4 regions of the Bacillus sp. 5w2 genome follow, and region 1 is predicted to be linked to each of the others. Evidence: predicted binding sites of a transcription regulator. Region 1 holds the regulator's gene; each other region holds the start of a gene.
The links. The regulator Rex, encoded in region 1, represses fermentation and respiration genes when NADH is low (regulators of the CRP and FNR family bind a similar motif). The targets are predictions, from matches to a motif close to TTGTGAAATATTTCACAA.

Region 1 (6,291 bases):
GATTCCAACTAGAAGATAAAAAGGATGTCGCATAGTCAAAAATCCCGACTTATGAGACATCCTCTTTATCAATACTTTTATAAATGCAATTCTTCCCATTCTGCCATACAAGCTTCCAGTTGCTCTTGTAGTGTTTGCTTTTTCGTTGTAATTTCACTAGCCTTTTCATAATCTGCATATATTTCTGGTAAGCAAAGTTGATCTTCTAACGTAGCAATTTCTTCTTCAAATTCTATGATGTTTTGTTCTAGTTCCTCAATTTTCCGAGTGCGTTGACGCTCTAATTGTTTACGCTCTTTTTCTTCGAGATAATTTAATTTTTCTTGAGCTACAGTTTTTTGAACAGGTGCCTGATTTTCTTGCTGTTCTTGTTGTTCAAATTCTGCACGTTCGATCATCTCATTCTTCTTTTCAACGTAGTAATCGTAATCCCCTAGATATTCCTGTGCACCTTCTGTTGATAACTCAATAACAGTTGTCGTTACACGATTAATAAAGTAGCGGTCATGTGATACGAATAGAAGAGTTCCTGGGTAATCAATTAAAGCATTCTCCAAAATCTCTTTACTATTTAAATCGAGATGGTTCGTAGGCTCATCGAGAATTAATAAATTCGATTTTTGCATCATAAGTTTTGCAAGAGCTAATCGAGCTTTTTGTCCACCACTAAGAGAAGATACGGGCTTTAATACATCATCTCCTGTGAATAAGAAGTTACCTAGTATCGTGCGAATTTCTTTTTCAGGCTGCAATGGATATTCATCCCATAATTCATTTAAAACTCGCTTAGAAGATGTTAAGTTAGCTTGTTCTTGATCATAATAGCCAACAGAGACATTGGATCCGAAAGAAACATCACCATTTAGTAGAGGTAACTTATTCACAAGTGATTTTAACAATGTGGATTTCCCGATTCCGTTCGGTCCAACTAAAGCAACACTATCCCCGCGAGTTAAGCGCATTGTTACATGTTCAATAATCGGATCCTCATCATAGCCGATGGTTGCATCCTTTACTTGTAAAACATCATTTCCGCTTTGTTTTTCAATATCGAAGTGGAAGGATGCTGACTTAGAATCACCTAATGGTCTTGTTAATAATTCCATTCGGTCTAATTGTTTACGACGGCTTTGCGCACGTTTTGTCGTAGATGCACGAGCTATATTTTTTTGAACGAAGTCCTCAAGCTTAGCAATTTCATCCTGTTGCTTTTCATAACGTTTCATTTCTTGCTCGTATAGCGCTGATTTTAAATCTAAATATTTACTGTAGTTACCAACAAATCGTCTGCTCTCTTTATTCGAAATTTCATATACTTGTGTAACGAGTTTATCTAAGAAATAACGGTCATGGGAAACGATTAGTATTGCGCCAGGATAGCCTTGTAAATATTGTTCAAGCCATGTTAATGTTTCGATATCTAAATGGTTTGTAGGCTCGTCCAAAATAAGTAAGTCCGGTTTCGTTAATAATAATTTACCGAGAGCCAATCGTGTTTTTTGTCCACCGCTTAATGTAGAAATCGTCGTCTGATGCGTTTCAACTGGGAAGCCAAGCCCGCTTAAAATCGAACGAATATCTGCTTCGTACTGATAGCCACCTTGATCTTTATAATCTAATTGTAATTGATCGTAATCAGCTAATAATCTTTCATATATAGCCTCGTTTGAAAAGTTTTCTTCTTTTCCCATCTCTTGCTCTAGCCTTCGAAGTTTTGTCTCCATTTGCTGCAAGTGTGTAAAGACGGTTAACATTTCATCCCAAATTGTTAAAGATGTTTCTAACCCGGTATTTTGAGCTAAATATCCGATGGAGACATCTTTCGGTTTTATAATTTCGCCACCATCATGGGATAGCTCACCAGCTATTATTTTTAATAATGTAGATTTTCCGGCTCCATTTCGTCCGACTAATGCGATACGATCTTTCGTTTGAACTTCCAATTTTATGTTTGCAAGAATCGTTTCTGCACCGTATAATTTCGAAAGCGCGTTTACTTGTAATAAAATCAATGTTTTCACCTCAAATAATTTCTTAACTTTGCCATGTTTATATTTCTCAATCATACTAAAAATAGTGTATAGTTTAAAATAAAGAGAGAATACTTCTTTTCTTTATTATACAGGGAAATTCATGAGTGCTAAACTTCTGTATTTGATTCAAGCATATGAATAAAGATAGGAAGAGAGGAGAGGTTATATGGATCAGCACAAAATTCCACAGGCCACTGCCAAACGATTGCCTCTATACTATCGATTTATCCAAAACTTATCTCTTTCTGGTAAGCAACGTGTTTCATCAGCTGAATTGAGCGAAGCGGTAAAGGTTGATTCCGCAACGATTCGAAGAGATTTTTCATATTTTGGAGCGTTAGGGAAAAAGGGTTATGGATATAACGTAAATTATTTATTATCATTTTTCCGTGAAACACTCGACCAAGATGATATAACACGTGTAGCACTTATTGGAGTAGGTAATTTAGGGACCGCTTTCTTACATTATAATTTCACGAAAAACAATAATACAAAAATTGAAATGGCGTTTGACGTTAGTGAAGAGAAAGTCGGAACAGAAATCGGGGGCATTCCTGTATATCATTTAGATGAATTAGAAGAACGTTTATCAACTGATATACAAGTGGCAATATTAACAGTACCCGCTACAGTAGCACAATCTGTAGCAGATAGATTAGCGGAAACGAACGTGCATGGTATTTTAAATTTCACACCAGCGCGCTTAAATGTGTCAGACAATATAAGAATTCATCATATTGATTTAGCAGTAGAATTACAAACACTTGTTTACTTTTTGAAGAATTATCCACAATAAAACGCAGAGGAAGCGACCTCTGCGTTTTATTATTATTTTTTCTTTGTGAATTTAACTAAGATAAGGCGAAGTGCCAAATTAAAATCAATTGTTGCCATAACTGCAAATAGTATTGTCCACATATTCCAGATTGTATCTGTTACGTTCGTAATGGCGAAGCGTGTAAAGATACATCCAAGAAGGAAGTACAATGCAGCCATGAATAATGGCGAGTTTCTCATACTAAAAATCCTCCGATAAAGCCTTGCATTTTTTCAGCTTCTTTAATCATTTCTTGAATTTGTTCATTACTCACTAAAACTTGAGCAATTGCAACTAATGTATTCATTGCAACATGGGCTGCAATTGGAACGATAATGCGCTTCGTTTTTACATATAAAAAGGCGAATACGAGCCCCATAGCAGTGTATACCAATAAGTGAGTAAAATCAAAATGAATTGCTGCGAATACGAGAGAACTAATGATAGCAGCAATAAAGAAATTAAACTTCTTATACAGTGTACCAAATAAAATTTTTCTAAATACGATTTCTTCCAAAATAGGTCCTATTATAGATATAACGATAAGGAACCAAGGTGTCGTTCTTGCGATATCCATAAGTCTCGCTGTATTTTCAGATCCAGGTTTAATACCTAATACATACATTTCGATCATACCGGCAATACTTTGCGAGAAAAATGCTAAGAAGAATCCGATAAAAATCCAACCAATCGTAGCTGGAACAGTAGAGCGCTTTGTATCTAAATGTCTGTCGCGAATATCAGCTTTAAGTAAACAAAGTACGATACATAATGCAATAAAGAAGCTAATGATTGCCCAGTGTCCAGTTATGAGTTGAAATTTCTCTTCTCTAGTAAATCCCCTGTTATCATAAAGTCCAGTTTTCAGCAGAAGTGGTAATCCAGCAATGGATGATAACTGCATTAAAATGTATGTAACGATAACCCACCAATATTGTTTTTTCAAATGGTTTAACCATCCTTTCTAACTCTAGTGTATGAGATAAGGTAGGATAACATGTAAGTATGCTACCTACGATATAAACCTCACTTAAATTATGTTTTTTTCGTAAATCCTTATTTGAAATGATAATAGAAGACAGGAGAAAGTTGTGTGTATAGCGAAAACAACTTAGGGTGTCCTTTCATATTGTAACATACGAGTAGTGGAAACAACGATTCATATAGTAAAGGTAGAAGAAGAGGGACTCTATATAGAAAAGTGTATAGCTTAATTTGCGAAAAAATTATGATTTTTTTACTTGCAAAAGAAATTGAGATTATTTATTATTATAAGTGTGTTAGCACTCGGGTGAGTTGAGTGCTAATAAATAAAATTTACATAACAAAATGAGGAGGTTATTGTTCATGCTAAAGCCATTAGGTGATCGCGTTGTAATTGAGCTTGTTCAAGCAGAAGAAAAAACAGCAAGTGGTATTGTATTACCAGACACTGCAAAAGAAAAACCACAAGAGGGTAAAGTTATTGCAGTAGGTACTGGTCGAGTGCTTGAAAATGGTGAGCGTGTTGCTTTAGAGGTAGCAGCAGGTGATCTTATCATCTTCTCAAAATATGCAGGTACTGAAGTGAAATACGAAGGTACAGACTACTTGATTTTACGTGAAAGTGACATTTTAGCAGTTATCGGTTAATTATATAAATCTTAAAAAATCCAAGGGGGTCAATTATTATGGCAAAAGATATTAAATTTAGTGAAGAAGCACGTCGTTCGATGCTTCGCGGTGTCGACACTCTTGCAAACGCAGTAAAAGTAACGCTGGGACCAAAAGGTCGTAACGTTGTACTTGAGAAGAAATTCGGTTCACCACTTATTACAAATGACGGTGTAACAATCGCAAAAGAAATCGAATTAGAAGATGCATTCGAAAACATGGGTGCAAAATTAGTAGCAGAAGTTGCTAGCAAAACAAATGATGTAGCTGGTGACGGAACAACAACTGCAACTGTATTAGCGCAAGCTATGATTCGTGAAGGTCTTAAAAACGTAACAGCTGGTGCAAACCCAATGGGTCTTCGTAAAGGTATCGAAAAAGCTGTTACTGCTGCAATTGCAGAATTAAAAACAATTTCTAAACCGATCGAAGGTAAATCTTCTATCGCACAAGTAGCTGCTATTTCTGCGGCTGACGAAGAAGTTGGTCAATTAATCGCTGAAGCAATGGAGCGCGTTGGTAACGACGGCGTTATTACTTTAGAAGAATCTAAAGGATTTACAACAGAATTAGACGTAGTAGAAGGTATGCAATTTGATCGTGGATATGCATCTCCTTACATGATTACTGATTCTGACAAAATGGAAGCAGTTCTTGATAACCCATACATCTTAATTACTGATAAGAAGATTTCTAACATCCAAGAAATCTTACCAGTATTAGAGCAAGTGGTACAACAAGGTAAACCACTTCTTATCATTGCTGAAGATGTAGAAGGTGAAGCATTAGCTACATTAGTAGTGAACAAACTTCGTGGTACATTCAATGTAGTAGCTGTTAAAGCTCCTGGATTTGGTGACCGTCGTAAAGCAATGCTAGAAGATATCGCAATCTTAACTGGTGGCGAAGTAATCACTGAAGAATTAGGTCGTGACTTAAAATCTGCTACAGTTGAATCTTTAGGACGCGCTGGTAAAATTGTTGTAACGAAAGAAAACACAACTGTAGTTGAAGGTATTGGGAATTCACAACAAATCGAAGCTCGCATCGGTCAAATCCGCGCGCAATTAGAAGAAACTACTTCTGAATTCGATCGTGAAAAATTACAAGAGCGCCTTGCAAAACTTGCAGGTGGCGTAGCGGTAATTAAAGTAGGTGCAGCAACTGAAACTGAGTTAAAAGAGCGCAAACTTCGCATTGAAGATGCACTTAACTCAACTCGTGCAGCAGTAGAAGAAGGTATCGTTGCAGGTGGTGGTACTTCACTTATGAACGTATACACGAAAGTAGCTTCTATCGTAGCTGAAGGCGACGAAGCAACAGGTATCAACATCGTACTTCGTGCATTAGAAGAGCCAGTTCGTCAAATCGCAATCAACGCTGGTCTAGAAGGATCTGTAGTTGTAGAGCGTCTAAAAGGCGAAAAAGTAGGCGTTGGTTTCAACGCAGCTACTGGTGAGTGGGTTAACATGCTTGAAACTGGTATCGTAGATCCAGCTAAAGTAACTCGCTCTGCACTTCAAAACGCAGCATCTGTTGCAGCTATGTTCTTAACAACTGAAGCTGTAGTAGCTGACAAGCCAGAACCAAATGCACCAGCAATGCCTGACATGGGCGGCATGGGCATGGGCGGTATGGGCGGAATGATGTAATAAGCATCACTCTGTGAAGCTGTGCAATGTATAAATAAATAATTAGAAGGCTACTTCCTTGGTAAAAGGAGGTAGTCTTTTTTGTGTTGTTAAATTTTGCATACCAAGAATTTCTGGAAGACCGTAAGTTTAGGAA
Region 2 (6,291 bases), on a different contig from region 1:
AAAGGAAAAAATAAATATCATGATGAGTTAATGAAAGAAATTCGGGTTATTCCAATAAGCGTTTTAGATAAAAATTCTATTTATGAATTAGTAAATCAACATGATGTAGTGTTTCATTTAGCAGCAATTTTAGGTGTGAAAACGACAATGGAAAAGAGTATAGAGCTTATTGAAACGAATTTTGATGGAACGAGAAACATTTTACAAGCAGCGCTAAAAGGAAAGAAGAAAGTAGTCTTTGCGTCTACTTCAGAAGTATATGGTAAGGCAAAGCCACCCTTCTCTGAAGAGGGGGATCGATTATACGGGGCAACTTCTAAAATACGTTGGAGTTATGCAGTTTGTAAAACGTTAGAAGAAACATTATGTTTAGGCTACGCATTAGAAGGTTTACCGGTAACGATTGTTCGTTATTTTAATATTTATGGCCCAAGAGCGAAAGATGGTCCGTATGCAGGGGTAATCCCACGATTTATCAGTGCGGCCCTGCAAGGTGAAGACATTCTCGTATATGGAGATGGGAAGCAGACACGTTGCTTTACGTATGTAAGTGATGCGGTGGAGGCAACGATTCGAGCAATGGATGAGAAGGTAAATGGTGAAATTATTAATATAGGTTCTGAGAATGAAAAAAATATAAAAGAAGTAGCAGAAGTAATTAAAAAGCTAACGAAATCTTCATCAAAAATTGTCCAAGTTCCTTTTGATGAAGTATATCCACATGGGTTTGAAGAAATTCCAAATAGAAGACCAGATGTAACGAAATTAAGAGAACTTGTTCAATTTCAAGCGACAGTAACGTGGGAACAAGGATTGAAAGAAACTATTAAATGGTTTCGTGAAGAAAACAATGGCTAAGTCGCTATCAATTATTATACCTGTATGTAATGAAGCGGATACGATTTCAGACGTTATTCAATCGGTAAAAGGATTAAATCCAGTAGAGATTATTGTAGTAGCAAACGGTTGTAACGATAATACAGAAGCGATCGCTGAGCGTTTAGGATGTAAGGTAATCCGGTATAAGGATTCACTTGGTAACGATGTTGGCCGTGCGGTTGGTGCAAAACACGCGATAGGTGATGTATTACTATTTATAGATGGAGATTTTGCTATTCAAACTTCAAAATTACAATTATTCCTGAATCCAATTTTACATGATCAGGCCGACATCGTTTTAAATAATTTGGACGCATTATTTTTAAAGAAACAAAAACCGCACTCCGTGACAGTATGGCGCCAAATATTAAATGCAATGTTAGAGCGTGAAGAGTTAAAAATTGATTCTTTATTATCTGTACCTCATGCGTTGACGAAAGAAGTTGTTCAAAGCATTGGATATGAATGTTTTGTTAATCCTATTGTGGCTCATTTACGCCTAGTACAAAGCAAATGGAGAATTAGTCGTCATTGTGCAATTGACGTTATTACCCCGAATAAATTTCGTCCGACCGAGCACGCTGCGTATGGCACGGGTCTTTCCCCATCTGAAAAACGGATGATAGGTGATCATATAGAAGCAGTAGCGGAGCGGATAGTAGGCAGTGATGAGCGCGGAGGGTATGATGACGGAAATAGGAAAAGAGAGTGTGTCTATCATACTTTAAGTTTCAAAGATTTTTATCAAGGATGGGGCGTTACATCTAAGTTGTATAAAGGGAAGCAATTATCGGTCATTATTCCTGTACAAGATGAAGAGAAAACAATTGGAAACGTTATAGAAGAGCTTCGCAAAATTGAAGCTTTTGAAATTATCGTTGTTGTAAATGGTTCGTCTGATAAAACAGCAACGATTGCAAAAGACAAGGGAGCAACAACAATTGTATATAAAGAAGCACTTGGAAACGATGTGGGGCGTTCACTTGGAACTTATTTTGCAAAAGGGGATATTATGTTGTTTATAGACGGTGACTTTGTTATTCCGGCTAGGGAATTATATCCTTTCGCAAAAGCTATTGCAGATGGAATAGATGTCGCATTAAATGATCTAAATCATTATTTAGATTTAAGAGTACCGCTTCATCTTGTAACTGCATTTAAATATGCATTAAATTTAGCTTGTGATAGAAAAGATCTAGGAGTAGGCTCTCTTATCGCTGTACCGAATGCGTTTAGCCGTAAGTGTTTGAAAGAAATCGGGTATAGATCTTTACTGTCACCTTGTGTAGCACAAGTGAAAGCTATTCTGTCAGGATTCGAAATTGCATGTGTAAGTCGTGTAGAGGTCGATAAGATGAACCGCATTCGTCCCAGTGAACATTTTGCGAAAATAGGCCATCCTCCAGCTGTCTTGCGAATTATAGGTGATCATATAGAAGGATTGGAGCAATTAATTGTATTAGAAGGCAGTCGTGGTGGATTCTATGATGGGAATAGAAAAAGAGATGTTTTAGAGTAGTAACAAAAAAAGTGTACAACATATGTACACTTTTTTGTTCTGTTATAAAAACTATAACAGATTAGGAGATAAGAGTATTACAGCTCTACAATGGGTATTGTTCTTCTATTACAAAATAGGACTCGTATATAAGGATACCAAAAAAATACAATTAAGGAAAGGGTTAATTATAAAGACTTTTAAGTGAAGTTAATACTATGTATATAGTGGTTTGCTCAACATTTCACAAACATGTCACAACTATTTCGTTCACTTTCGCAAAAAAGTAGTATTCTAAGTGTGTAAGCTGTTATATAAAAAATCTTAGTCCTGTACTAATCAAAAATGGAGGAGATTAGGATGACTCAAGTATTAGAAAATGTTAAAAATGCATGGGAAAACTTTAAAGGTGAAAAATGGAAAGCAGAGATTGATGTTCGCGATTTCATTTTAAATAATGTAAACGTTTTCGAAGGAGACGAATCTTTCTTAGCGGGAGCAACTGAAGCAACGAAGCAACTTTGGGATCAAGTAATGGATTTAACAACGAAAGAACGTGAAAACGGTGGCGTTCTTGATATGGATACAAAAATTGTTTCTTCTATTACATCACATGAACCAGGATATTTAAATAAAGATATTGAAAAAGTAGTCGGTTTCCAAACTGAAAAACCATTTAAACGTTCTTTACAACCATATGGTGGTATTCGTATGGCGGAACAAGCTTGTGAATCTTATGGATACGAAATGGATAAAGAACTTAGTCGTATTTTTAGAGATTGGAGAAAAACTCATAACCAAGGCGTATTCGATGCATACACACCAGAAATGAGAAATGCACGTAAATCAGGCGTTATTACTGGTCTTCCAGATGCATACGGACGTGGGCGTATTATCGGTGACTATCGCCGCGTAGCGTTATATGGTATTGATCATTTAATTGAAGCGAAAAAAGCTGATTTAGATTTAACTGGCGGTGTGATGAGCGAAGATACAATGCGTTTACGTGAAGAGTTATCTGAGCAAATGCGTGCACTTCAAGAATTAAAACAAATGGCTGCTTCTCATGGCTTTGATATTTCTAAGCCAGCAACAAATGCACAAGAAGCATTCCAATGGTTATACTTCGCATATCTGGCAGCAATTAAAGAGCAAAACGGAGCTGCAATGAGTCTTGGACGTACTTCTACATTCTTAGATATTTATATTGAAAGAGATTTAGCAAATGGTACTTTAACAGAAGAAGAAGTACAAGAAATTGTAGATCACTTTATTATGAAATTACGTCTTGTGAAATTTGCAAGAACACCTGATTATAATGAATTATTCTCTGGTGACCCAACTTGGGTAACTGAATCTATCGGTGGTATGGCATTAGATGGTCGTCCTTTAGTAACAAAGAACTCATTCCGTTTCTTGCATACATTAGATAATTTAGGACCAGCTCCAGAACCAAACTTAACAGTTCTTTGGTCAAAACAATTACCACAGAACTTTAAAAACTACTGTGCGAAAATGTCTATTAAAACATCAGCAATTCAATATGAAAATGATGACATTATGCGTGCTGACTACGGCGATGACTACGGAATTGCTTGTTGTGTATCTGCAATGAGAATTGGTAAACAAATGCAGTTCTTCGGCGCACGTGCAAACTTAGCAAAAGCATTACTATATGCGATTAATGGTGGTAAAGATGAAAAATCTAAAGCACAAGTTGGTCCTGAGTACGCACCGATTACTTCTGAAGTATTAGATTATGAAGAAGTTATGCATAAGTTTGATATGACAATGGAATGGTTAGCGGGTCTATACTTAAACACATTAAATGTTATTCACTACATGCACGATAAATATAGCTATGAACGTATTGAAATGGCACTTCATGATACAAATGTTCTTCGTACAATGGCAACAGGTATCGCGGGTCTATCTGTAGTAGCAGACTCTTTAAGTGCAATTAAACACGCAAAAGTAAAACCAATTCGCGATGAAAACGGTATTGCAGTTGATTTTGAAATCGAAGGAGATTTCCCTAAATACGGTAACAATGATGATCGTGTAGATGAAATCGCTGTAAATCTTGTGAAAACATTTATGAATAAACTTCGTAAACATAAAACATACAGAAATTCTGTTCATACAATGTCAATCTTAACAATCACATCTAACGTTGTATACGGTAAGAAAACTGGTAACACTCCAGATGGTCGCCGTACTGGAGAACCATTTGCACCAGGTGCGAACCCTATGCATGGACGTGATACAAAAGGTGCATTAGCTTCATTATTATCTGTAGCTAAATTACCATATGAAGATGCACAAGATGGTATTTCTAATACATTCTCTATTATTCCAAAAGCACTTGGTAAAGAAGATGATGTACAAGTACGTAACTTAGTATCAATGCTTGATGGTTATGCAGTAAAAGAAGGCCATCACTTAAATATTAACGTATTTAACCGTGAAACATTAATGGATGCAATGGAACATCCTGAAAAATATCCACAATTAACAATTCGCGTATCTGGTTACGCTGTAAACTTTATTAAATTAACTCGTGAACAACAAATTGATGTAATTAACCGTACAATGCATGAAAGCATGTAAGTGAAAAAGGTGTCCCTCTGCATTTTATAAATAGCAGAGGGAGGCTGTTTCAATAAAGGAGGAAGTAACATGGTAAAAGGAAGAATTCATTCTGTAGAGTCTTGTGGTACTGTTGATGGCCCAGGAATTCGTTATGTCATATTTACACAAGGGTGTTTATTACGTTGTCAATATTGTCATAATGCTGATACGTGGGAGATCGGTAAAGGAAAAGAAATAACAGTCGAAGAAGTAATGCAGGATGTGACATGTTACCTTCCTTTTATTGAAGCTTCCGGAGGCGGTATAACAGTTAGTGGTGGGGAACCATTATTACAGCTAGATTTCTTAATTGAATTATTTAAGAAATGTAAAGAAGCTGGAATTCATACAACAATTGATTCTTCGGGTGGTTGTTATTCTGAAGAACCAGAATTCCAAAATAAGCTAGATATTTTAATGGATTACACAGATTTAGTTTTATTGGATTTGAAACATATTGATTCAAAGAAACACCGTAAATTAACAGGGAAACCCAATGAACATATTTTACAATTTGCTCGTTATTTATCGGATAAAAATAAACCGATTTGGGTACGACACGTATTAGTTCCTGGTGTTACGGATAATGAAGAGGATCTACAAAAACTATCTAGCTTTATTCAAAGTCTGTCTAATGTTCAGAAAGTTGAAGTGCTACCATACCATAAGCTTGGTGTATATAAATGGGAGGCACTTGGGCATAAGTACCCACTTGTGAATGTAGAACCACCTACTGAAAAAAATGTAGAACAAGCAAGACATATTTTACAAGTAGTCTAATCCAAATATTGGATTAGGCTTTTTGCTTTCTTTACAATAAAACCTAGAGTATATATATATAAAAGAGTATACTGAAAACAGAATATCCATATTTTTGTAAGGAATAAGTGGAGAAATTTACATAATTGTAAAGGGAAATCAAAATAGTAAAAAGAATTAAGAAGTAAAAGAGTGAGTATCATGGAATAGAGAACATTTGTAAGTTATTGCGAAAGCTCTTATAGGAAAGTATAATGTAAAGATATGAGCACAGATAGGATTAAGGGGTCAATCTTATATGCTTTGCATATCCACGACAGGTACATAGCTGAAAGAGAAGTATTAGAATCTGTTTATGTAATTTTTAAGGAAAATGTTTTTCCTATTGTCGTATATGCAATATGGAGAAACAATAAGCTAGGAGTGGATTTGTTTGATAAAAAACCCCAAGGTTTTAATATTAACTGCACATTACGGTAATGGTCATGTGCAAGTAGCGAAAACATTAGAACAAACATTTCGCC
Region 3 (6,291 bases), on a different contig from region 1:
ATTAAATAAATCGACTGTACACGCAGTAGATGTCACAACTGTAGTAGATGATTGGATTCCATTTGTGAAAGCATTTATTATTCCTTATTTACTTTGGTTTCCTTACTTATACGGCGCACTTATTTATTACTGCTTTGCGAATCGAAAACAATATTATGTCACTTTAAGTAGTATCATTCTTGGAAAACTTGCTTGTTTTTCTATTTATTATTTTTGGCAGACAACTGTACCACGTCCAACAGTCGTTGGATCAGACGTATTTTCCGAACTAGTTCGCTATATTTATAGTATCGATCAACCGGTAAACTGTTTCCCTAGCATTCACGTTCTTACTACCTTTGTCATTATGCTAGCTGCCTTTAAACGTAGAGAACAACATGCTTTTGAATATTATATCCTTACGTTCTTCGGTACGCTTATTATTTTATCAACGCTATTTACGAAGCAACACGCATTTGTAGACGCCATTTCTGGAATGACGCTTGCAAGCATACTTTACTTCGGCGTTCAGCTTTTATTAGCAAAAGAAACCGTACGTGTTCCAGTAAAACAAAATCAAAAAATGTAAAAAGCAGACTGTGGCTTCCAGTCTGCTTTTCTCTATATAAAAGGAGATTTTCAATTTAAGATTGCGGTACAGTCATATCACCAGAGTGAATACGACCTGCTTTTTTAAGAGCAATGTAAAGTATATAAGAAACAGCTACTGGAATGATGATATAAGTGATTACCATCGCTGGGACAACTTCCCATCCTTCGCTGGAAATTAAATTAATTGGTGCGATAAGAGAACTTAATCCAAGACCTGCAATTTCTTTTCCTGCTTCCAGTTGGAAAATTAATGCTGATACAGGACCAACTATAGCACTGGCGACGACTGTTGGGACGAGAATCATTGGATTTTTAGTGATATTTGGCAACTGTACTTTCGGAGTACAAAGAGCTTGAGCTAATATACCACCTAAATTATTTTCTTTCGCTGAGATGACAGAGAATCCGATAAACTGAGCTACACATCCAGCAAGAGCAGCACCGCCTGCAACACCGTCTAAGCTAAGTGCGATCGCTAACGCAGCTGATGAAGCTGGAGAGATGAGTAATAGTCCCCAAACGACTGCAATGACGATAGAAGCGATAAACGGGCTACCAGCTGAACTATCTTTAATAAACGCTCCAACTGTGTTTAACACAGGAGTAATATTATGAGACAACCAAATACCGACTAAACCAGAACCTAATATGGCCGCAAATGGAACGAGCATCATATCTAACGCAGTTTTTCCACTTAAACGTTTACCAATATATACAGCTAAAGTCGCTGTTAATAATGCACCGATTGGCTCACCTGTTTTAATGATTAGGCCTGCTTCAGTAATTGAAATGGATCCGGCACCAATTGCCCCAGCTACCATAGCCGAGAAGATTACAAGACCGTTTGCACCGAGCATAAAAGCAATTCCGGCACCAATGGCTGGTGCCATAAGTGATTTTGCAACAACTCCGATTGTAATAAGCAATGGAATATCAACAATTCTTCCTATATTTTCGATTAGTAAACCAATTCCAAGGGATACGAAAATACCTTGTGCGATTCCAGCTGATGCTTTAAATACACGAGACATTATATATTCCTTCATTTGTTTCACCTTCTCCTATAAGTTAGTAACCAATTGTTTTCATATAATCACGTAACATATCGTTTGATTTTGCGAATCGAGATTCTTCATCCTCTGTTAAATTTAGTTCTACAATTTCTTTCATACCATCTCTAGTAATAATAGCTGGTACTCCTGTACAAATATCATATTCACCGTACTCACCATCTAAAATGGCTGATACAGCAATTACACGGTGATCATCATTAAAGATTGAGCTCGCAATATACGCTAGAGAATTTCCGATTCCGTAATAAGTAGTACCTTTTCGTTTATAAATTTCCCATCCAGCTTTTGCAGTCTTCTCAACAATTTCATCTAAATCTATTTCACCAAATTGGTCTTTTTTCTCCTCTAAAATTTGTAGAATCGGCTTTCCACCAACAGTTACGTGAGACCAAGCAACCATTTGAGAATCACCATGTTCTCCTAGAGAATACCCATGAATACTACGAGGATCTACATGTAACATTTCAGATAAAATTGTTCGTAAGCGAGAAGAATCTAGTGATGTACCAGTACCGATCACACGATTTCTAGGTAATCCAGATAATTTCCACACTTGATATGTAATAATATCAACTGGGTTCGATGCAAGTAAGAAAATACCATCAAATCCACTTTCCATTACGCCGCCAACAATACTTTCCATAATCTTAGCGCTCGCTCCTAAAGTATCTAAGCGACTTTGTCCAGGTTTTGGTGCTGGTCCTGCTGTAATAATAACGATATCCATATCTTTGCAGTCTTCATAGCTTCCTGCATATACTTTTGTTCTTGTATTTGTAAAGTTAATGCAGTGTGATAAATCCATTGCTTCCCCAACTGCACGTTCATGATTTATATCAATTAATAATAGTTCTTCGCAAATGCCTTGATTCACAATGGAATATGCACAACTTGATCCAACTAATCCAGTACCGATAATTGCAATTTTTCTTGTATTTCTTTTCATAGCAATCTCTCCTAATTGATCATATATTTCTTTTGTTCTTTACACTCTTAATTATAGAGATTCCCACGATAGAAACCATGGATACTTTGTGAAATATTGAACAAACTTTTGTCCTTTTTGTGAATTGTTATATTACATTTTCGTCATATTTGTTACAACTTGAAAAATATTTATTATATATTTATTGACATGCCCAAAACAAAAAAACGAGCGACTTCATTCGCTCGTTTTTTTATCCCCTTATTCCGCACTTAATTGACCTTTTAATTGCTGTACAATCATTGGGTTAGCAGGTGCAGCTGGCTTATAATAACTCTTTTGCTTTGCGTACTCATACATATTACGTTGACGCATCTCATCTTGATTACGAATTTGGATTAACGTTTGATGTAACTGTTCATTATCAGACTGAGAAATATAATTTGCATAACTTGTTAAACTTGCATTCAATCCTGCTAAATAATCATTTACCATATCTTTTTCATTCATCTGTCGCTTCCTCCTATCCTAGGAAAGTCATTAATTTCTGTTTCGTATTTCGTGCATCTTGCGCATCCTTTTGTAGCATTTGTTTCAGTTGTGGATCTGTACAAGCCTGTGCATACTGGTCTAATTTATTAATAATTGTTGCATGTCCACCAATTAAATGGCGTAAGTTTTCTACTTCAAGCTCTGTTAAATTTTGCATAGAATACTCCTACCTTTCTTTATTCGTTCACTGTTAGTATTTAGCTCTTTTTTGATTGTATACATGAATTAGCTTTTTCACGTGCATACAAAATAAAAGATGAATAGCTAAGCCATTCATCTTTTATACTGGTTATGTATTTATTTTTATAGAGACACAATCATACTTATACTCACAAGTAAGTTCCATACAATGTGTAAAATAATACTAGGTATAATAGATTGCGTCTTTTTGTATAACATTGCAAATACCATTCCCATAATCGTTGCCGTAATTAGAAGACCTCCATGAAGAATTCCAAAAATGAAGGAAGAAATAATGATACCAACTAAAAAATTATATTTCTTTTCTAAAAATCGATATAAAATACCTCGAAATAGAATTTCTTCTTTAACCGGTGTAATTATAGCAACACTTAACACATATATAATACTTTGTATGCTATTTTGAATCCCGAAGCTCCCTAATTGTTCCTTCTGTTCTGCTGCACTTTCAAAACTAAACACATGTAACGTTAAATATTGTGATAACGCAATGACTATAAAACCAATTAATAGATATAAATATGTCTTCCCATTCTTCAAAACGGATACATCCCAAATAGATTTAATAAAATGAAGAACTGGTTTATAAGCTAATAAAACGATAGCAACAACAGCTGCATCAAATAAGAGTAAATAATATCCTTCTAAATTAGTACTTAATACTTCTTCTCCATAAATCTCAAAGGCTAAACCAAGGAATAATCCTCCTAGGAGTGAACTCCCTATAATCATTGCTATCGTTACAAATAGATTTTTATATGTTATATTCTCTATTTTTCTTTCCACACTATACGCTTCTAAAACTGTTTTACTCACAGTATCCCTCCAGTTATTCTCATTTATCTTAATAAAACCCTTTAATTGAAATATAAAGATAATATAACAAAATTTCCAAAAAGAATAATATGCAATTTTACATATTATGAAAACTTTATATTTTATAGTTTTAGGAATAGGATTGCTATGCAATAATTATTATATGAAATTTCAAAAAACACTTCCTATCCACCATAACCCTCGCATCATATAAAACTTATTAGTTAAAGGAGCAATGAACATGAAAACACATGACTTCCTTACAGAAATCCAGAAAGGTTCTGAGCCTAGTCCATATCAAGATCCTATCGCATTTATTTTCGTTTGCCTTTCCTTAGCCATATACACATTTTTCAAACCAGCTAAATAATATCATTTAACAAGAAAGAGCCTCTAAACCATTAGAGACTCTTTTCCAGTTAATATCTTCTTTTTAAAACTACGATAGTTAAAGCATAAGAACAAAGTACCCCTGCTAATAAAAATGCATTTGCTAATTTATACTGTTCACCTGTCAATGAATATAGATTCCCAATTAAAAAGATAACTAAATATAGAAATAAAAATACAAACAATGAAATTTTAGCTGCATTCCCTGTAATATGCTCGCCTCTTTCATCTTCCCCTTCATTCTTCTGAAAACGTTTTGAATATAAAACACCTATTAGCCCTGCTACTGAGATTATTATCCCTATTACAATACTCATTCCGTTTCCCCCTCTATCTTATATTGAAAAACTTCATGAAACTCCTTACCTAAAATATGTGCAATTTCAAAAGCTAAAATTAAAGATGGATTATAACGATTCGCTTCAATTGAGGCGATTGTTTGTCTACTTACCCCAGCTTTATTCGCTAAATCTGTTTGTGACCAGCGCTTTTCTGCTCTGAGTACAACGAGATTATTTTGTAAATTCCCACTTTGTTTCATAACCTCTCCTTGTTTTACATTATTTTCTATATTTTGATTGTAATTTATTTTTAACATCATGTAAACTATTTTTAACATAAATAAAGTGAAACTTTAATCCTCCCACCTACCATTCTTTTGGAATCATATGCACTAAAAAAACCTTAGAATCGCTTCTAAGGTTTTTAGTTGTCTCGCTTCTTATTCAATCTCTCATTACATGTAATCCTTTAATAAACGTTTCCAATAATACATGTAGACTTGTATCTAAATCTAGCGGCAAACCAAATCCACCCTGCTGTTCAATCGACGCAAATCCGTGACAAATGCTTCTAAATCCGCGTGTCGCATGAAGTGCATTTTCTCCTTCTAAGCCGTACTGTTGTAAAACCTGAAGACAAAGCTTTACAATTCCGTCACCTGCTTTTCTTACTTCTTCATCTCGTAAAAAGGTTGCTTCATACAGTCCAGGATGTTTGCGTACGAATGCTACATACGCTTCTCCTAATGCATGAATTGCTTCATCCATACGTTTATTCTCGGTCGCTTCTTCCAGCTTGTTATGCAGCTGTTGTATTCCGTAAATACCAAGATGTTTCCGTACATCTTGTAACCCTTTCACATGATTATATAGCGAGGGCGAACGTATCCCTAACGTTTGCGCTAATGAAGCTAACGTTACTTCTTGTATTCCATTTGCATCTGCTATTTCTGCAGCTGTTTCTATAATTTTCTGTAATGTAAGTCCGATTCTCGGTGACATAAATTAACCCTCTTTCTTACTTTCTATATTCCGCTTCGCTTCCTTAATAGCAAGCTCTATGACAACCCCTGGATCCTTTATCATTTTTCCGTGCCCTGCCGCAAGCAAGGAAGGCTCATATTCTCTTAACTTCTCTGCACTTTGTAATGATATGTCTTTACTCCACGTTGCCATCGCCGGAAACGGAAACCAAAATTTCATTTGTCCCGAAACAGCCATACCTCCTCTTGTTTGAAATGCATCCCCAACAATAAGAGCTTTATTTCGTATATCAAGAAACGACATGGATCCTGGCGTATGACCCGGTGTCATAATCGCAAGAAGCGATCCAACTCGGTCGCCATCTTCTAATAAAACATCAGGTGCCGTTTTCACCTTTTTAGGTACACCGCCTTTTATTGGCGTATTTGGTTCATCCTTTTGTAACGTCGTATCGCCTTCTAACAGCTTTGCGTCCCGC
Region 4 (6,291 bases), on a different contig from region 1:
AATGCTTTAAAAAATTTATCTCGGTACATGTACATAAGCCATGAGGTTGTTAGTAAAGAGATAATGATTTCTTTGTTTTGAATTGGCGCATTGAAAACAAGCCAGCCAACGATATCAAATAATAAATGTAGTGCCATTGAAAGAACTACAAATTGTAGTAGCGTATTTAAAAATCTTTTCATGAAGTGCCCCCCTAAAATAAAAGGTTTTATCAACAGTGTTGTATATTACTATTATACATTAAATGTGTCCTGTGGTAAAATTTACATAAGTTAGTGAAATAAAACAAATGAAAGCTAATGAGGAGGAATAGTCATGGAATTTTGGGTGATCATACCGATAGCAGTCTTTGGATTTATTTATATTGCTGAAAAATTAAATAGAATCGAAAAGAAAAATGATGCCCGTTTAAAGAGGATGGAAGATAGATTACAGCTAATTTCGAAAGAAATGGGAATTGTAGATAGAGAACCTGAAATTAATAAAGAGTTGCGTCAGCTTACGGAAGAAGGTAAAACAGTTACAGCAGTTAAGAGAGTAAGAGAGGCTTTTGGGTTTTCTTTACTAGAAGCGAAGCAATATGTCGATAAATTATAAAAAAGATCATCCGATTGGATGGTCTTTTTTCATTGTACCATACGTGTATTTACATAAGCAGCGATTATAACGTGGCCAATTATAATGATAGGAAATAAGATTTTGACATTAGGAGTAGTGAAGACACTACCAATTGTGGCGATAATACCAGCAGTTAAATTATAAAGACCAACTATTTTTGATAACTTACCTTTATCTGGCACACGGCGTTCATTGAATCCTGATAAGAGCCAAGTGTATTGTTTAACTCCGATGAAATAGGCTAGTGCAAATGAAATGATTGCTAGTATGAATAATGATGGATACGCGAAGAGAGTCATTGAAAACACCTCCGTTAAAGGGCTGTAAATAAATTATAGTATGAATGTTATAATTTAACAAAATAGATTTTAAGTGTAATAGAAAAACGGAGTATTTATCATGAAGGGAGATTAAGTATGAATATTGTGGAATTCCAGAGATATGTATCAAATTTCAGTAAAGAAAAAGGATTTAAAGATACAACCATTGAAGAGCGTACGATGTATACGATGGCGGAATTGGGTGAATTAGCGGAAGTGATATTAAAGCGTGATAAAATACAAGATTCGAAAAGAGAGATTGGTTTAGAAATGTTTGATGTAATTTGGAATGTATGTGATTTAGCAAATAAGTTAGAAATTGATTTAGATAAGGCATTTGAAGAAAAAATGATGATTAATAAAAAACGTGAATGGTAAGTGGAATATTAATGTGTAAAGATGGGGGATACGAATGAAAAAGAAGCTTATTATAGGAGGAGTCTTTACCTTAATTAGTGTAATGAGTGTTTTCGCCTACTTAGTATTTCAAGGCATATTTATTCCGAATCAAATAAGTGCGGATAAGTATGAAATAAAAGGTGTAGATGTTGCGTCATATCAAGGAGATATAGATTGGAGAGAGTTGGAAAAGCAAAATATGAAGTTTGCGTTTATAAAGGCTACTGAAGGAAGCGCGTTTGTGGATAAGTACTTTTCGAAAAATTGGACGAATGCGAATAAGACAGGTATGCGCATCGGAGCGTATCATTTTTTTAGTTTTGAAAGTAAAGGCGAAACTCAAGCAGAGCAATATATACGAACTGTTCCAAAATATAAACAAGCATTGCCACCCGTAATTGATGTTGAGTTTTACGCTAATAAAAAAGATAATCCGCCTAAGCGTGAAGATGTTGCGAAAGAGTTGTCGGTCATGGTTGAAATGCTAGAAAAACATTACAGCAAGAAAGTAATATTGTATGCAACTCAAGAGGCATATGATCTGTATATAAAGGATGCGTATCCCCAATGTGATATATGGATTCGTAGTGTCTTTACAAAACCAAGTTTATCAGATGAGAGAAAATGGACGTTTTGGCAATACACGAATCGCGGGAGATTAAATGGTTATAATGGAAAAGAAAAGTATATTGATTTGAATTTATTTTATGGGAATGAGGAAGAGTTTGAGAATTATGGAATAAAAGGTTAAGTTTTAAAGCGCACAAAATTTTGTGCGCTTTTTATTAATGGTATGAAAAATATGTAAAAAAAAGATGGAACAAACATTTGAGATGAATTGTCTAATATAGGTAATAACTATTTCGTTTGAAAGAAAGGGTGGAGAAAATGAAAAAGAATACATTATTAAAATTAGGGGTATGTGTTAGTTTACTAGGAACAACTCAATTTGTTAGTGTAATTTCTTCTGTGAAAGCGGAACAAAAGCTAGAGCAAAACGTAATAAAAAATGAGACAGGAACCATTTCAATTTCTCAGTTAAACAAAAATGTATGGGTTCATACGGAGTTAGGTTATTTTAACGGGGAAGCAGTTCCTTCGAACGGTCTAGTTCTTACTACTTCTAAAGGGTTAGTACTTGTCGATTCTTCTTGGGATGATAAGTTAACGAAGGAATTAATAGAGATGGTAGAAAAGAAATTTAAGAAGCGCGTAACGGATGTTATTATTACACATGCGCACGCTGATCGAATTGGCGGAATAAAAACGTTGAAAGAAAGAGGCATTAAAGCGCATAGTACAGCATTGACTGCGGAACTAGCAAAGAAAAATGGATATGAAGAACCACTTGGAGATTTACAAACTATTACGAATTTGAAGTTTGGAAATATGAAAGTAGAAACGTTTTATCCAGGGAAAGGACATACAGAAGATAATATCGTTGTATGGTTACCGCAATATAACATTTTAGCTGGAGGTTGTTTAGTGAAATCTGCGGAAGCTAAAAATTTAGGGAATGTCGCTGATGCCTATGTAAATGAATGGTCTACATCGATTGAAAATGTGCTGAAGCGATATGGGAACATAAATGCAGTAGTGCCTGGTCATGGAGAAGTAAGGGACAGAGGGTTACTTTTACATACATTGGATTTGTTGAAATAAGAAATTATGGGAATATAAAAGCGAGGAGAAACAATTTTCTCCTCGCTTTCTTCTAGCTATATTTAAATGCGAAGCTATCAATTATGCCTGCATACGTTACTGAGATTTTAATTCCAAGTATACAAATACCAGTACCGTCATAATTGCTATAACAACGTAAGTAATATCGAGCATTATAAGTGTTTTTAAAGTTTCAGTCATCCTCATTCACCCCTGGTATGAAAATATAACATAATCTCTTATCAATCAGATCAGAGATTATAAAGATAACAATGTAAATGAAATTTCTTAAGTATTTTCTATATAAATATATCATATAAATAATGTAAACAATGTTAAGATAATGTAAATGTATTGTAAATAAAGAACTTTCCCATAGAATCTTTAATCAAAAATAGCTAGTTAATAGTTCTCTAAATCTATTAACTAGCTATTTGAAAGTACCAACAAAGATGTGCATTTTTCAGTAATGTTTTTAGAGTCAATAAAAATATTATGTCAACAATATGAACTGTCACAAATTTTTATATATTATTGTGATTGATATCACATCCTTTTTTCCTAATGGGTATTATGCTTGATTTGTAAGGAATGATTGGGAGAGGGTGGGATGATCATGTTTTGTTATCAATGTGAACAAACGCCAACAGGCGGATGTAAAGTAATAGGTGTTTGCGGTAAAAATGAAACAATAGCAAGTTTACAAGATACGATTGTGTTTGGGCTAAAAGGAATTGCAGCTTATCGTACGCATGCTGCTCAGCTAGGGTATACGGATGCATTTGTAGATGCTACGACGCAAGAAGCACTGTATATGACATTAACAAATTCCAACTTTAATGAACAAGAACATATTGATATGGCTATGAAAGTAGGGAAATCGGCTTTACGAGTAATGGAGTTGTTAGATGAGGCGCATACGAATCACTTTGGTGTTCCAGAGCCCGTTCAAATTACACAAAACCATGTAGAAGGTAAAGCAATTGTAGTTACTGGTCATAATTTATTTGCGTTAGAAGAGTTATTAAAGCAAACAGAAGGAAAAGAAATTAATATTTATACGCATTCTGAAATGTTACCAGCACACGGTTATCCGCAGCTGAAAAAATATAAACATTTAAAAGGAAACATCGGTAAGGCATGGTATGATCAACGACGTCTTTTCGAAAAATTTACAGGTGCTATATTAGCAACAACGAACTGTGTTATGCCAATTAAAGGGTCATACTCTGATCGATTCTTTTCATATGATATTGCCGGTTTAGAGGGTGTACAAAAAATTGAAAATGATGATTTTGCACCATTGATTCAAAAAGCGCTTGAACTTCCAGAAGTACATATGGAGTCGGATGAGCAGTTAGTAACAGGGTTTCATCATAATACAGTATTATCATTAGCTCCGGAAATTATTAATGCAGTAAAAGAAGGAAAGATTAAGCGTTTCTTTGTCATCGCAGGTTGTGATGCTCCGGGAAAAGGCGGAGAATATTATCGTGAATTAGCAACGTCGCTTCCGCCAGAAACGGTTATTTTAACAACTTCTTGCGGGAAATTCCGTTTTAATGATGTGAGTTATGGTGTTGTACCTGGTACGGAGATTCCGCGTTACATTGATTTAGGACAATGCAATAATTCCATTTCTACAGTGAAAATAGCGGCCGCTTTAGCAGATGCTTTCCAATGTGAAGTGAATGAATTGCCAGTAAGTATTGTCTTATCATGGTTTGAACAAAAAGCGGTTGCTATTTTACTTGGGCTATTTAGTCTTGGAATTCAAGATATTCGTATCGGTCCAAAGGCGCCTGAATTTATTTCACCTGGCGTGCTTGATGTATTACAAGAAACATTCGGTTTAAAACTCATTACAACTGCAGCGGAAGATATGGATATGATGTTATCGTAACAAAAGAATAATTCTGTCTTTATTAATAAGAAGAGCTAGCCTATAGCGCCCCAAAACAAAAATGTAGAATATTTGTTTTGGGGTATTTTTTTCTTAGCGGGATAGGTATGTGGCGAAATTTCTTCCAAAAGAAAATCGGCTGTATCTAATAGGTAATAGTTGATTTTAGAAAAATATAAAAATCGAGTTGACATTTACGACTACTCAGTCATACAATGTAGTTGTAGTAGGTGATACTGAGTAGTGTTGTTTCTCAAAATATTTTCAGTAAACAATAGGTAATAGCGGATTTTAGAAAAAATTTGAAAATGAGTTGACATCTACCACTACTTAGTCATACAATGTAGTTGTAATAAGTAATACTGAATAGTATAGTTTTACTCAAAAGCTATTCAGTAAAAATTCGCCTTAGTACTCTGTAATACTGAATATAAGTCAGACAGAATAGGGGGTAAAGGAGGATCATAATATGGAAAATTTAACTGAAATGCTGAAAGGTTCACTGGAAGGGTGTGTGCTGGAAATCATTAGCCGCCGTGAAACGTATGGCTATGAGATTACCCGTCACCTGAATGATCTTGGGTTTACCGAAGTAGTAGAAGGAACGGTTTATACCATCCTCGTAAGATTAGAAAAGAAAAAGCTTGTGAATATTGAAAAGAAACCATCAGATATGGGACCGCCTCGTAAGTTTTATTCATTAAATGAGGATGGCCGTCAGGAGCTTGAATTGTTTTGGAAAAAATGGGATTTTGTATCTTCAAAAATTAACGTCTTGAAGTCAAACTAGCCTCATAATATAAAATGTTCCGGCTCATATTTGGAGAGTTTCTTGTTCTGCTTTATAAAAAAGGAGGAAAATAAGATGTTGGAAATGTTCAAAAAATTAATTGGTGATAAAAAAGAGTATAAAATGATGATGGCACGTGTTGGAGCACTGCCAGAGGACTATCAGTTTGTGTTTAAAAAAATTCAAAACTACATGTGGAATTTCTCAGCGGGTAATGGAATGGATATGCTGCACATACAATATGAATTAATCGATTTGTTTGAAGCTGGTGCAGCTGAAGGCAGACAAGTGCTAGACATTACTGGGGAAGATGTGGCATCCTTTGCTGACGAACTAGTGGCAAACGCTAAAACGTATGTCTCTAAGTATCGTGAGGATTTGAATGAAAGTATTATGAAGAAATTGAGAAAAAAATAAATGCAATAAGTAATACCGACTGATTAGCTGGTTACAAATGTGAACTGCCGCCATCGCTATTCAGTTATATTTTTAAACCAGTACTAAGTAATACAGATTATCAGTGGTACTAAATAGAGGGTGTAGGTAATCAATTTTTATAAGGGGGAAAAAGTATGAGCAATACAGCAATTTCTGTAAAA

Region 2: a site for Rex is predicted at 2,610-2,627, ahead of pflB (formate C-acetyltransferase). Genes of this name have one in related genera too.
Region 3: a site for Rex is predicted at 2,697-2,714, ahead of ACXY7N_RS25745 (L-lactate dehydrogenase). Genes of this name have one in related genera too.
Region 4: a site for Rex is predicted at 3,534-3,551, ahead of hcp (hydroxylamine reductase). Genes of this name have one in related genera too.

Annotation. Positions count from the first base shown of each region.
Region 1 is NZ_JBTIWT010000033.1:3,338-9,628, forward strand. Features, by position in the region: gene ACXY7N_RS29750 (ABC-F family ATP-binding cassette domain-containing protein) at 78-2,012, opposite strand; gene ACXY7N_RS29755 (redox-sensing transcriptional repressor Rex) at 2,200-2,829, shown strand; gene ACXY7N_RS29760 (YdiK family protein) at 2,862-3,050, opposite strand; gene ACXY7N_RS29765 (CPBP family intramembrane glutamic endopeptidase) at 3,047-3,796, opposite strand; gene groES (co-chaperone GroES) at 4,198-4,482, shown strand; gene groL (chaperonin GroEL) at 4,521-6,155, shown strand.
Region 2 is NZ_JBTIWT010000007.1:26,676-32,966, reverse strand. Features, by position in the region: gene ACXY7N_RS14270 (UDP-N-acetyl-alpha-D-glucosaminuronate decarboxylase) at 1-858, shown strand, start outside; gene ACXY7N_RS14265 (glycosyltransferase family 2 protein) at 851-2,398, shown strand; gene pflB (formate C-acetyltransferase) at 2,738-4,987, shown strand; gene pflA (pyruvate formate-lyase-activating protein) at 5,057-5,788, shown strand; gene ACXY7N_RS14250 (diglucosyl diacylglycerol synthase) at 6,201-6,291, shown strand, end outside.
Region 3 is NZ_JBTIWT010000021.1:79,221-85,511, forward strand. Features, by position in the region: gene ACXY7N_RS25735 (phosphatase PAP2 family protein) at 1-568, shown strand, start outside; gene ACXY7N_RS25740 (PTS sugar transporter subunit IIC) at 624-1,637, opposite strand; gene ACXY7N_RS25745 (L-lactate dehydrogenase) at 1,660-2,610, opposite strand; gene ACXY7N_RS25750 (spore coat protein) at 2,851-3,099, opposite strand; gene ACXY7N_RS25755 (hypothetical protein) at 3,113-3,298, opposite strand; gene ACXY7N_RS25760 (CPBP family intramembrane glutamic endopeptidase) at 3,445-4,158, opposite strand; gene ACXY7N_RS25765 (hypothetical protein) at 4,400-4,528, shown strand; gene ACXY7N_RS25770 (DUF2178 domain-containing protein) at 4,578-4,865, opposite strand; gene ACXY7N_RS25775 (helix-turn-helix transcriptional regulator) at 4,862-5,089, opposite strand; gene ACXY7N_RS25780 (TetR/AcrR family transcriptional regulator) at 5,274-5,831, opposite strand; gene ACXY7N_RS25785 (MBL fold metallo-hydrolase) at 5,835-6,291, opposite strand, start outside.
Region 4 is NZ_JBTIWT010000004.1:227,893-234,183, forward strand. Features, by position in the region: gene ACXY7N_RS10935 (hypothetical protein) at 1-182, opposite strand, end outside; gene ACXY7N_RS10940 (hypothetical protein) at 316-597, shown strand; gene ACXY7N_RS10945 (DUF3784 domain-containing protein) at 627-917, opposite strand; gene ACXY7N_RS10950 (MazG nucleotide pyrophosphohydrolase domain-containing protein) at 1,035-1,316, shown strand; gene ACXY7N_RS10955 (glycoside hydrolase family 25 protein) at 1,351-2,088, shown strand; gene bla2 (BcII family subclass B1 metallo-beta-lactamase) at 2,226-2,999, shown strand; gene hcp (hydroxylamine reductase) at 3,616-4,902, shown strand; gene ACXY7N_RS10970 (PadR family transcriptional regulator) at 5,372-5,692, shown strand; gene ACXY7N_RS10975 (DUF1048 domain-containing protein) at 5,768-6,109, shown strand; gene ACXY7N_RS10980 (ABC transporter ATP-binding protein) at 6,265-6,291, shown strand, end outside.